Regions from separate parts of the Chryseobacterium paludis genome, predicted to be linked through region 2. Evidence: riboswitches for the same ligand, from Rfam matches in the RefSeq annotation. Region 2 holds a riboswitch; each other region holds the start of a gene.

Region 1 (3,225 bases), 110 kb from region 2:
TTTTCGTTCAACTCATCATTGACTGCGTCTACAATTTCTAATAGAAATCTTATTCTGTTCTCAAAACTTCCCCCATATTCATCTGTTCTGATATTAGAAAGTGGAGATAAAAATTGATGGATCAAATAACCATGTGCCCCATGAATTTCTATGATGTCAAAACCAGCTTTAACAGCTCTTCTTGCAGCAGTCTTAAAATTTTGAACCTGTTCTTTAATTTCTTCAACAGTTAAAACATGTGGAATTCTTTCAGTCGGATGATAAGGAATTGGACTTGGAGCAAGAGTTTCCCATCCTTCCTCCATGGGAATCTGAATATTATTCCAGGTAGATCCTTTTCTTCCAGCATGCGCCAGCTGGATTCCAATCTTACTTTCAGAATTTGAATGAATGAATTCTACAATTTTCTGAAGCTTTGCCGCCTGTTCGTCATTCCAGATACCCATACATTTATTGGTAATTCTTCCACGAGGTTCAACACCCGTTGCTTCAACCATTACTAATCCTGTTCCTCCTTGGGATCTACTTCCATAGTGGACAAAATGAAAGTCATTTGCTAATCCGTTTTCACACGAATACATACACATGGGAGACATTACCCAACGGTTTTTCAGTTCAACATTTCTAAACTGTATTGGAGTATATAACATCTTTATCTATTTTGGATTTTAATATTAAATGACTGAATAAAATTGGCTTGCCTACGTGCTGAAAAAGAACTAATTTTATCCCCCCTTTTTAGGCTCCAATATATGAAAAAAGACATACAGATCGGCTATGAATACTTTAAAAATAGTAGCGAACTGAACGATATAGAAAAAAAACTTTTCGAAAGAGCGAAACTAGCTCGTGAAAATGCTTATGCCCCTTATTCTGAGTTTTTTGTTGGCTGTTCCATTTTGCTGGAAAACGGTGAAATTTTCTCTGGAAACAATCAGGAAAATGCAGCCTTTCCTTCAGGACTTTGTGCTGAGAGAACAGCTTTATTCTGGGTTGGTGCTAACTTTCCGGATCAAAAGATCAAAAAGATCTTTATCGTGGGCGGACCTAAAGAATTTTCTGAAAAGAATCCTCCTATCCCTCCATGTGGAGCGTGCAGACAAAGTTTAATGGAGTACGAAACAAAGCAAAATGAAAATATTGATCTTTATTTCTCAAGCATGAATGATGAGATTGTAAAAGTTCATTCCATTAAAGATCTACTACCTTTCTATTTTGATGCTACGTTTTTATAATCACTAAGAGTAAAATCATGAAAGTTTAAATTTGCTTATCAATATCATTTAATAACAGAATATTTCGTGATTTCTGATTTAAAAAAACACATTTTAATAGATAAAATTGGCGTTTCTTTTTAAAAACTTATCTTTGCAAAAATTTTGGTTTTCAAGCTATTGAAAATAATAGGGAATTGGGTGGAAAACCCAAACTGTCCCCGCAACTGTAAATCGCAACTATCATATTCTATAACAAACCACTGTGCAAACGGGAAGGTATAGAAAAGCGAAAGTCAGGAGACCTGCCAAAATGATAATATCAAAAATATATTGCTTTCGGAGGAAAAGTAAAATAGTATGAAAAAAACTTTAGTACTACTTTTATCGTCATCTGCCTATTTTTTTTGTCTGGGACAGGAGAAAGCAATTGACACCGTGTATATTTTTGACAACCAAATGAATAAAGTAAAGCTTTTTCATAAGGTAAATACGATTACTCCACAAGATGTGGAAAAAAACTCCACCAATCTTTCAGAGCTTCTACGTTTCCAGTCCAGCGTTTACATTAAAGAAAATGGCCGTGGTGCTGTATCTTCGCCTTCATTTAGGGGAACAACTGCACAACAGACTGCTTTTGTATGGAATGGGATTAATATTAACTCCATATTTCTTGGACAAGGAGACATTAATAATATCCCTTTATTCGGATATGATCAGATCGGAATAAAAGCAGGTGGTGGAAGTGTCATTTATGGAAGTGGTGCTATTGGAGGAAGCATTCACCTCAATAACAATTTAGGCTTTAATGATGGCTTCAAAGCATCTTTATATTCTGAGGCAGGTTCTTTTAACACCTTTAATAATTTTGCTCAAGCTGCCTATAGCAATGATAAGTTCAGTTTTAAAGTTTCGGGAAATCACTCGATCAGTCAGAATGATTATGAAGTTGAAGAGAAAAATTACCTAAACAGAAACGGGAAATATTACAATACAACATTTAATGTTGGTATATCATACAAAATTGCCAATCATCAAACCCTTTCGTGGCAAAGTCAGTTTTTTGATTCCGCTCAAAACTATCCCATTTTTGTCGAAAATGGGAACAGAACAAGATATGAGACACAAAGTACCAGAAGCTTACTTTCTTGGGACATCAATAAAAGTAAATTTTCGAATAGCCTAAAAGCAGCTTATACAGAAGAAAACTTTCAATATTTCGGCAATTATAACGCTCCAAAAACAAGTGGATCTACAGGAAAGAATTACATTTTTAAAAATGATTTTAACTATTTCATTGTTCCAAAACTGAATTTTAATGTAATTACTGAATTTCAGGTGAATAAAGGAGAAGGATATCAGCCCGTCATCCCAGGTATAAAAACAGAGGGAATTGGAAATGTAAGTAGAAATGTGGGATCTGTGGCTGGATTATTACGCTATTTCCCAACGAAAGATCTGCGTTTTGAGGCTGGAGTAAAAAAAGATTTTGTTGAAAATATAAATGCACCTCTGCTTTATTCATTTTCCGGAAAATGGGATCCTCTACAATGGTACAGCGTAGGTTTGAATATATCCAAAAACTTCAGATTTCCTACTTTCAATGAGCTGTATTGGAATCCCGGGGGAAACCTTGATTTAAAACCAGAAACATCATTCCAGATAGATATGGATCATGATTTTAAATTTGGTGCGTTTAAACTTACATTAAGCCCATATTATCTTAATATTTCAGACAATATTGTTTGGCTTCCTACAGAATACGGTTATTGGTCTCCTGTAAATATCAACAAGGTGGAATCTTATGGTTTAGAATCTCAGATTACATTTGATAAAAAATTCAATGAACACCATTTCAGATTCAATGTTGGATATACCTTTGCCAAATCAATTAACAAAGAAACTAAGAACCAGATGGTATATGTCCCACTTCATAAAGTTTTTGGAAATTTTGATTATCAGTACGATTTCTTAAAATTTTATGTTCAAGGTTTATTTAACGGTCTTACAT
Region 2 (3,225 bases):
TTAAATTACTTGAAGATCACAGCTATAGTAAGCATTTACGTTCGTTTCGTAAACAATTGTATGATCAGGCTAGAGATGTTTTACAGGCGTTACGTACTTCTTTTCCAGAGGGTTCATATTTTGAGGATCCGCAAGGGGGATACAGCATTTGGGGAAGCTTATCAAAAGCAGTTGATATGAAGATGTTTTATAGGTATTGCGATGACCAGAGGATTTTATTTACCCCAGGAGAAATCTTTAGTTTGACAGATCAGTTTAGTCATCATTTTCGGATTGTTTTTGCTGACCGTATTACTTCTCACAGTTTAATATCTTTGAAAAATGCAGGCGAGAAAGTTAAAGAGCTTTTATAGCTGTTTTTTGCAATATAGTATACTTTTAACCTGACTTTTTTCAAAATGAAACAGGAAGAGGTGATTATGAATTTTAGTTTTCTCTCAATTCGCATGAGATCTTTTTTGATATTTATAGCATATGTTTTTTCTAAAAAACGTCCTTAGCATTCCTTTTCGACAATTTATTTTTATATGATTTTTGTCATTTAGTTATTTTTTTAAAATTTTGAATTACTTTTAATTGTCATATTTACAGGCTGTTGTAAAATCCTAACGCTTGTTCGTGAATTAATATATTAACGTTTCAATAAAATAGTTATATTTACCACCAAGGAGTTCATTTAAACTTCTTTATCAACCGAAACTGGTTACACTTAGCTGTGAATTAAAAGGGAATCGTGTGTAAATCACGAACTGTCGCGCAACTGTAAGTAACACTCAAAAGGTTTTTATCAATCAAGGTCCACTGTTCGCTCTTGTGAATGGGAAGGACGATAAAAATCGTTACAAGTCAGGAGACCTGCCTATTTCGAATTGACGATGCTTTCGCGATCTGAAGCTTATAGTCAGGTATGATACGTTTTGATAATCGTGCACAACTTTTTCTGGGTACATTATCATAATTTAGAGATAGTTTGTAGTATTAGCTTTTAAAGTTATGCTGTATCTATAACTCTGGCGTATCACCCCTTTCCATAATTTTCTCTCTTACAAAGTATTGTGAAGTTTATCACCCTCTTTTTATAATGATTTATAAACATTAAAAAGATGATTGTATACCCATTCAGCCGTTCGCTAAGGTTTATAGGTCGTTTGATTAATTTAACAGAATTTAAAAAAGATAATTTTTTAAATTGTTGATGGTATGTGAGTTAAATACATTAAAACGAACAATAATATTAAAGATGAGTAAAAATGTTAGTTTAGAGTCTGCCGGATTACGGTTTCGGGAGGCGATGCAAAAAGAAAGTCCTCTTCAGATTGTAGGAGCGATCAATGCTAATCATGCATTGTTGGCACAGCAGGCAGGTTTCAATGCCATTTATCTTTCAGGAGGAGGGGTTGCTGCAGGTTCTTTAGGAGTTCCCGATCTGGGAATAACAACCCTTGAAGATGTATTAATCGATATTCAACGGATAACCAACGTATGTGATCTGCCATTATTGGTGGACGTGGATACGGGCTTTGGTCCTTCAGCATTTAATGTGGCAAGAACTGTAAAATCCTTAATTAAAGCTGGAGCTGGGGCTTTACATATTGAAGATCAGGTAGGAGCAAAACGTTGTGGACACCGTCCTGGTAAAGAAGTAGTGAGTAAAGATGAAATGGTAGACCGCTTAAAAGCTGCGGTTGATGCAAGGACAGATGAAAATTTCGTTATCGGAGCAAGAACAGATGCTTTTGCGAATGAAGGATTAGAAAGAACATTGGAAAGAGCAGTTGCTTACAAAGAAGCCGGGGCAGATTTTATATTTGCGGAAGCTGTTCCTGATTTAAGCTATTACCAAAAATTTGTCGATGCAACAGGTATTCCCGTATTAGCCAATATCACCGAATTTGGAATGATCAGAATGTACACTGTTGATGAACTTAAAAGTGCTGGAGTAGGTTTGATTTTATATCCACTTTCGGCCTTCCGTGCAGCGAATAAAGCTGCTCAGAATGTTTATGAACATATCCGAAAGGATGGCACTCAGGTTAATGTACTTGATACTATGCAAACCCGCGACGAGCTTTACAAAAGTATCGGCTATCACGACTATGAACAAAAATTAAATAACCTATTTCAAAAGAACAAAAATATCAATGAATAATGAACCTATTTTTAAGCCCAAAAAAAGCGTAGCGCTTTCGGGTGTAACAGCTGGTAATACTGCTCTCTGCAGTGTTGGTAAAAGCGGAAATGATCTCCATTACAGAGGTTATGATATTTTGGATCTTGCGGAAAAAGCACAATTTGAAGAGGTAGCTTACCTTCTTATTTATGGACAATTACCAACAGCAGCTCAATTAAAAAACTATAAAGCCAAATTAAAATCATTGAGAGGACTGCCTCACTCTGTAAGAAATATCTTAAAAAGTATTCCGGCAGCTGCACACCCGATGGATGTCATGCGTTCAATGGTTTCAGCGATTGGAAGCATTCAGCCTGAAAAAGATGATCATAATGTAGCAGGAGCAAGAGATATTGCTGACAAATTATTGGCATCATTCAGTTCCGGGCTTTTATATTGGTATCACTATACTCATAATGGGAAAGAGATTGATGTAGAAACTGATGATGATACTATTGGTGGACATTTCCTGCACTTGTTGCATGGTAAAAAGGCTCCTGATTCTTGGGTAAAAGCAATGGAAGTATCCCTTAATCTCTATGCCGAGCATGAATTTAATGCTTCTACTTTTACTGCTCGTGTTATTGCTGGTACATCTTCAGATTTCTATTCCTGTATAACAGGAGCAATCGGAGCATTAAGAGGCCCTAAGCATGGCGGTGCTAATGAAGTTGCTTTTGAGATCCAAAGCCGTTATAATTCTCCTGATGAAGCGGAAGAAGATATTAAAAAACGGATTGCCAACAAGGAAGTAATTATTGGATTCGGACATCCGGTCTACACCATATCAGATCCAAGAAATGTAGTGATAAAAAAAGTAGCTAAAGAACTTTCCGAAGAAGCTGGAGATATGTTGCTTTATAATATTGCAGAAAGATTGGAAAAAATCATGTGGGACGAAAAGAAAATGTTCCCTAATCTGGATTGGTTTTCAGCGGTATCTTACCATTTAATGGGAGTTCCCACCTTAATGTTCACTCCATTATTTGTCGTTTCGAGGGTAACAGGATGGAGTGCTCATATCATCGAGCAGAGACAGGATGGAAAAATTATTC
Region 3 (3,225 bases), 2.5 Mb from region 2:
AGCTGATAAAAAGAACATTTATAAAGATCCTGGGTTCGTGCTGGATAAAATTTTATTGAACGATTTTTATACTTTGGATTTTAATAGGATTAGAAGATAATGTCCTGCATATTGAACCGTCTTTTTAAATATTTCAAACAAAGTTCAACCTTTTTACAGGTCATCTAAAACCAATAACTAATATTAAGGATTTAGAGTTATATAATTATCTTCCGAAAAGTATTTAATTTATATATTTGATGCATCAAAAATTTTTCATAATGATTTCCGTAAATAAAGCAGTCTATTTATCAGCCTTCAGTTTATTCTCATTAGCTTTTGTAAAAGGCCAGCAAAAAATTCCTTTTGGAGTGGTAAAGGCTGAAGAAGGTTACGCGAATGTTAGGGTTGCCAAGGATAATTATAGAAAAATTGTTGATAAGATCAGAATGCGTAAAGGAGATGTCTTTCTTTATGTAAAACCGGCTCCGGGAGAAACAGAATGGTTATGGATCAAATATCCCGAAAAGCAAGACACTGAAAAACCTTTTGTGAGATATGAGAATCTTGACAAAGAAGGTATGGTGAATAAAGAACGTGTAGCTTTTATTGATCAGCTTCCTCAATACACACCGTCCAAATCCAAAAACGGAAGATCCCTTATTTTCACTGACAATAACAATCCTAAAATACCTACTGCCCAAAGAAATAAGGTTATCATTGATGTCTATCCTTCCAATGCCAGTTATAGGAAACAGGAAAAAGATGCGGATGGAACAATCCTTACTATTGATAAAGTAAAACCTTGGGGTATCAGTAAAGAACTTCCTGAAGGGATGACAGAAATCAAGTCTATCCGTGTACAACAGGTTGGAAGAGGTTCCGTTTTTGTAAGAGAAGCTATTAAAAATATGTTCCAGCCGACTATGGATTTCAATAACATTAGTGTTGCTGCTATTGACAATGATAACATTTTTCTTTATATGATCAACGGTTCCGGGGAAAACAGATATACCACGCTCTGGACGATCAGACAAGGAAAGGTTGCTCACCAGATTATTTTTAAAAATCCTGAATAATTCACTATACTTCTCTGTATTATCCTTATTTTTGTCATTGAAAAAGTTTTAACGCTTATTCATCACAGGAATTGGTTCTGTTTAATCACAGATTAATAGGGAATCGTGTGAAAATCACGAACTGTCGCGCAACTGTAAGTAACTAAAGTCTTTATAATAAACCACTGTGCAAAAGCATGGGAAGGGATAAGGATGTTACAAGTCAGGAGACCTGCCACTTTCTATAAACAAGAAACTTTCGCGGCTTGAAGTTTATTGATCTGATGGATTGTTTCAGGAATTTCACCTTTCCTGTTATTATTCTGTTTGCTTCAATATATTTCATTTCGCTTTAATTTAATAATGAAATATGACTACAGAAGAAAGAATTCAAGCATCCGAAACCAGAATCTTTAAAGCGGTTTTCCCTAACACAACCAATCATTATGATACTCTTTTTGGAGGTACAGCGATGCAATTGATGGATGAAGTGGCATTTATTACTGCTACACGTTTTGCAAGAAAAAGAGTGGTAACTGTAAGCAGCGACAAAATTGACTTTAAGAAACCTATTCCTGCCGGAACTATTGTCGAGCTGATAGGAACGGTTTCTCATGTTGGAACAACAAGTATGAAAGTAAATGTAGAGATCTACACGGAACAAATGTATTCTTATGAAAGAGAAAGAGCTATTGTGGGAGACTTTACTTTTGTGGCTATCGATGAATTTAAAAAGCCTGTTCAAATACTATAATTAGATGAGAAACGCAAGTCAAATTGACTTGCGTTTTCTTTATTTTAAAACTTTTTCGGTCTCTAAACTTCTATTAAGCAGAAGCTGGAAAGCTTCACCCATTTCATCAGAAGCTCTGCTTATTGCATTTTCCAGCATATTTCTGATTTGACTCTCGGTTACTTTTGCTTCGGTCCAGCTTTTCCCCGAAGTATGTGAGTTAAGAATAAATGGCATAATACGGTCTATTGCACAGGCAAAAATAGCATCCGCAGTCTGCTCTTCTTCAAACTCCAACCATAGATTGAAAAACTCTGAACGTAAAGGTTCATCTAAAATTCCAAAAATATTCTGAGCTGATAATTTCTCTCTTTCAAATTTGCCAACCATTGCTTTCTCATCAAATAAGAATGTATCACCAGCTTCAATTTCTACCAGATCATGGATAGAAAGCATCCTTATAACTCTTAACAAATCGATATCTGTCCTGTTTTTAGCATATGGAAAAAGTACCTGTGCCAGTATTATTATCTGCCAAGAGTGTTCAGCAGTATTTTCCCGTCTTGAATCATCTGCATTATAATTTCTTCTCTGCACATTTTTTAAAGCATCTACTGCTAAAATAAAATCGATCTCTTTTTGTATTTTCATTTTAATCTTCTTTATAGTACTGTTTGATCGGATATTTTTTTGATTTTACGATCCACTTGTTATTGATCTTTTGTCGCTTTGTTACTTTTACGAATTCTTCACCACCCATTGCATCTTCTTCCAGCTCGTAAACTTTATCTAGTCCTTTTTTCGGAATTACCTGATACTCTGTTGTTAAATGCCAGCAACATCCGGATTTAGAAAATGTAATTAATCTCTTTCTTTTAGGATCTGTTTGAAACATTCCCAGATTTTCAAAAGCAAGAGTAGTTAATTCATCACTGATAACGAATTGTTTTTTTGTAGAATTGTAGACATATACATCATAGGATGGACCACCATAACTGCTTTCATTCCCATTTCGTATTGCAATATCTTCTGAACCATCAAAATTAAAATCTTCAAAAATCAATGGACTTTGCTCATCATATAATTGAATAACATTAACACTTGGTTGCTGCTCTTTATTCAAATAAAAGTAAAGATCATCAGAGGTTAAAGTCTGAATAGTACGTAATGTTTTTTTATCTTTTAGTTCTACTATCCCGCTTCCACTACATTTTTCTGCGTCACAATCATTTACCGTAATCACTGCATCATAGTGATTTGATCCCGTTTTAAGTTCAAAATGATGCTGTCCGGAACATAGAAATCCCAAAAAGACAAAACTGATCAATGTAATATACTTATTCAATATATAGATTTTATTCAGTACAAATACGACTGAAATTTCATAACAAAAGTAAGAATAGCTGTCAAAATCTGGATCATTTATCCTCTAAATTAATTAAATATAATTTTCTT
Region 4 (3,225 bases), 840 kb from region 2:
ATCGGAATAAGTTTCCTGTGGGAGCTGCAATAATTTTATCATCCACCTTATTGAAGTAGCCATCTACTGTAGCATAAATACCCTTTAAAATCTGATGATGATAGGATTTCCCATAGGTAAAACCTACGTTATACTGATTTGTAAATTCAGGTTTTAGAAAAGCATTTCCAATTACCGTATAATACAGATCATTGAAAGTAGGCATCCTGAAAATTCTCTTGTAAAAAGCTCTTATGGTTATCTCCTTAGAATTAAAAGGCTGATAGGACAGAAATGCCGCTGGTGTCCATTCTGTTTTATCCGGAGATTTAGAATTTTTCTCAACTTCTTCACTTACAAAAGTACCCAGAACACTTCCTAAAAATTTGAACCGCCGCCACTGGTAAGTCGTCGCAAAAGCCATTAATGTAGTATAACGGGTAGGGTAGGAAAAATTAAACAAATTGGCATCCAGATTATTATACTGAAAATCTACACTCGCACTTATATCCCAGTTGGATGTTATAGAATACATATTGGATGAAGAAACATATACTTCACGCTGGATATAACTGTTGCGAACAGGAAAAGCCGCTTCTGTAGAAACTGTATCTGCATAAAAAGTATAATCGTAAGCAAATTTTGCTCTAAGCTGTGTTTCAAATTTCGGAAATAGTTTTTTCCTTAAACTGGCTTGAACAAAGTAGCTTTCATCCCGCAATCTTTGTCCCCGTGCACCAAAACGATTATTAACAATCGCTGCCGGAATTCCACGATCAGACAGATAACCATATCCTCTCACACTCCAGTTTCCATCTTTTAAATCCCCATGAAGACTTGTTTCAAACCTTTTTGATTTAATATCAGAATCAAATCTTTTGGCAATTGTATCATTGGCAATTTCTCCATCAGGATATTTCTTTCTATATCTAAATTTATAAACTCCGTCACTTTGTATAAATTCAGAGCTGAAGCTTGCCGATATTTTCTCAGATATTTTTTGTTCTAACCGAAATGAAGGATTAAATAAATCAATGGAACTGTTTTTAAATCTTACGACAAGATTGGTTTTTTTATTTCCTTTAAAAGTTGGGATTTTTGGCTGCAGATAAATGGAACCCGAAGAACCAAAATCTTTTGCAGGCTGAAAAATTTCACTTTTCTGCCCGTTATAAAGAGAGATTTCTTCAAGATCATCAAGAGAAAACCGCCCTAAATCCACAATCCCATTTTGAGCATTTCCCAACTGGATACCATCATAGAAAACACCAACATGCTGGCTTCCCATGCTACGGATATTGATGGTTTTCAGACCTCCGATCCCGCCATAGTCCTTAATTTGAATCCCCGCAAAATACCGGAGAGCATCTGCTACGGAATGGCTGTTAAGTCTCTCTAATTGTTCTCCCGATATTACCTGTGCCGGAAGGATCTCTTTAAAGGTCTTTTTCTGAATATGTACAGGAACAATGACCTGTTCTTTAATAGTATCCCTCGACTGAGAAAAGAAAAGCTGAGCGAATAGCACAAGAATTGTGATAATCGTTTTATTCGTTTTATAAAAAGTAAATTTTGGTTCCATTAGCTCATTGAGAATAATTTTAATGCTAATGGATATAAGAAAGCAGCAACGATATTGTACAGCTATAACTGCACAGAATCATTGTTGTCCTAAGCTTTATTCCACGAAAGCATCAAACTTTAATCTTTCCGGCAGGTCTTCTGACTTACTCTATTTTTGAAATCCTTCCCATTAAAAAAACAGTGGATATATGCTTCAAAAACTTTTGTAGAGCTTACAGCAGCGGGTCTGTTCCGGATTTACACCGGATTCCCTTTTAAGAGCTTTTTATGGCTCACCAGAATCCGGCAAAGATAGAAAATTCTGCTTAGAAACAATACGGAATCTAACAAAATGACAATCAACCACATATAAGCTAACGTTCCGTTACTATTGCAACGGAATGTTGTGTGTGATTCTGAACACAGACTGTAAGTCGGCGAACGGAGTTTGGAAGTGGGGTGAAGAATCCCGATTAAGATTTACTTTATTCATTCATTAGATTGTGATTATAGAGATTGCTCCTTTGTCGGAATGACATTCCGGAGAGAATACAGAAGCTTAAAAAAAAATCCTCTAAAGCATAACGCTCTAGAGGATTCGCTAAAAAAAATACATGATTATGAATATTGTACTATTCCTAATCACTCACAAAAATGAACAAAAATTATTTCCAAAAATTCCATACTTTGCCATCAAACATGGCAAAAGTCTTACTTCTTACGTCATAGCATATCGTTCCCGGATATGGACTTGGCATTGCCTCTACATTAGAGACATGGGGAAGGATCAATGCTTTAGTATCGGATTCCAGAACCAACGCTCCTCCTGTAGCAGCAGAAGTCGCGGCGCCTATGATCACACTGTTTACAGAGGCTGCCTGTGGGGTGGATGTGTTAAAAGTAACCGAAGCAGTATCGCCGGGATCACTGAAGTTTACCACTCCCGAACTGGTAACACCCTGTATCATCTTGTTATACATTCGTATCGTTCCCACAGAAGGAGTGGAGTTTGCCTCTGTTAATACCGGAAGGATGATCCCTTTGTTTATTCCTGTAGGAAAATCCAGGATACCGCTCCCTCTTATCGTTTCCGTTTCTACACCCATCTGAGCTCCGGCAATACCTGCTATACACAATGCCACTATAGATAAGGTTTTCTTTATATTGCTTATGCTGTTTATATTTTTCATTATTCTGCTTTTTTGTTGATTGATCTTTCCGCAGACCGATTAGTCATTACACGATTTTTCAATACATTTCCATGAGGTTCCGTTGTATAAACTGAAACAGTTTTTAGAGGTATCATAGATCAGCATTCCTGCTACAGGCTCGGTGATCTTACCGGGAACTGTTCTAGTAATTACCAGCCCGTTGAAGCCTGACTCCAGTGCGATAAAACCATTAGGAATCTTAGCCGGCCAATCCTTCTGCAAAGAACTGTACCCTGACATACCCATCTTTGTAAAAGCGGTAGGAGTCGCCGTAGAAGCCGGCTTCGTACAGGTAGTTATCACACATTCCCCTGTAATAGTAAATGTGCTTGGAGGTGAATCACAGCTATTTACCGTATCTCTATAACTAACCGTATACACTCCCGCCTTGCTTACGCTGGTAGGGTTGGCTACTTCAGCTCCCGTACTGTCCCGCCACATCGGGACCAGATTATGGGGATTAGGATTTAAA

What was found. A riboswitch is a leader RNA that binds a small molecule or an ion and turns the genes downstream of it on or off. The one in region 2 is predicted to bind cobalamin.
Region 1: it holds a riboswitch for cobalamin, as region 2 does, so the genes downstream of both, NG806_RS20960 (TonB-dependent receptor plug domain-containing protein) here and prpB (methylisocitrate lyase) in region 2, are expected to answer to the same signal.
Region 3: it holds a riboswitch for cobalamin, as region 2 does, so the genes downstream of both, NG806_RS09660 (acyl-CoA thioesterase) here and prpB (methylisocitrate lyase) in region 2, are expected to answer to the same signal.
Region 4: it holds a riboswitch for cobalamin, as region 2 does, so the genes downstream of both, NG806_RS17565 (TonB-dependent receptor plug domain-containing protein) here and prpB (methylisocitrate lyase) in region 2, are expected to answer to the same signal.

The regions. Positions count from the first base shown of each region.
Region 1 covers NZ_CP099966.1:4,607,189-4,610,413, reverse strand. The annotation lists gene namA (NADPH dehydrogenase NamA) at 1-650, opposite strand, end outside; gene NG806_RS20965 (cytidine deaminase) at 753-1,235, shown strand; cobalamin riboswitch at 1,364-1,541, shown strand; gene NG806_RS20960 (TonB-dependent receptor plug domain-containing protein) at 1,575-3,225, shown strand, end outside.
Region 2 covers NZ_CP099966.1:4,713,976-4,717,200, forward strand. The annotation lists gene NG806_RS21460 (aminotransferase-like domain-containing protein) at 1-353, shown strand, start outside; cobalamin riboswitch at 684-877, shown strand; gene prpB (methylisocitrate lyase) at 1,241-2,149, shown strand; gene prpC (bifunctional 2-methylcitrate synthase/citrate synthase) at 2,142-3,225, shown strand, end outside.
Region 3 covers NZ_CP099966.1:2,177,543-2,180,767, forward strand. The annotation lists gene NG806_RS09650 (hypothetical protein) at 1-100, shown strand, start outside; gene NG806_RS09655 (hypothetical protein) at 261-1,058, shown strand; cobalamin riboswitch at 1,114-1,291, shown strand; gene NG806_RS09660 (acyl-CoA thioesterase) at 1,408-1,791, shown strand; gene NG806_RS09665 (HD domain-containing protein) at 1,831-2,421, opposite strand; gene NG806_RS09670 (XAC2610-related protein) at 2,423-3,115, opposite strand.
Region 4 covers NZ_CP099966.1:3,876,722-3,879,946, reverse strand. The annotation lists gene NG806_RS17565 (TonB-dependent receptor plug domain-containing protein) at 1-1,561, opposite strand, end outside; cobalamin riboswitch at 1,675-1,858, opposite strand; gene NG806_RS17560 (hypothetical protein) at 2,208-2,732, opposite strand; gene NG806_RS17555 (hypothetical protein) at 2,772-3,225, opposite strand, start outside.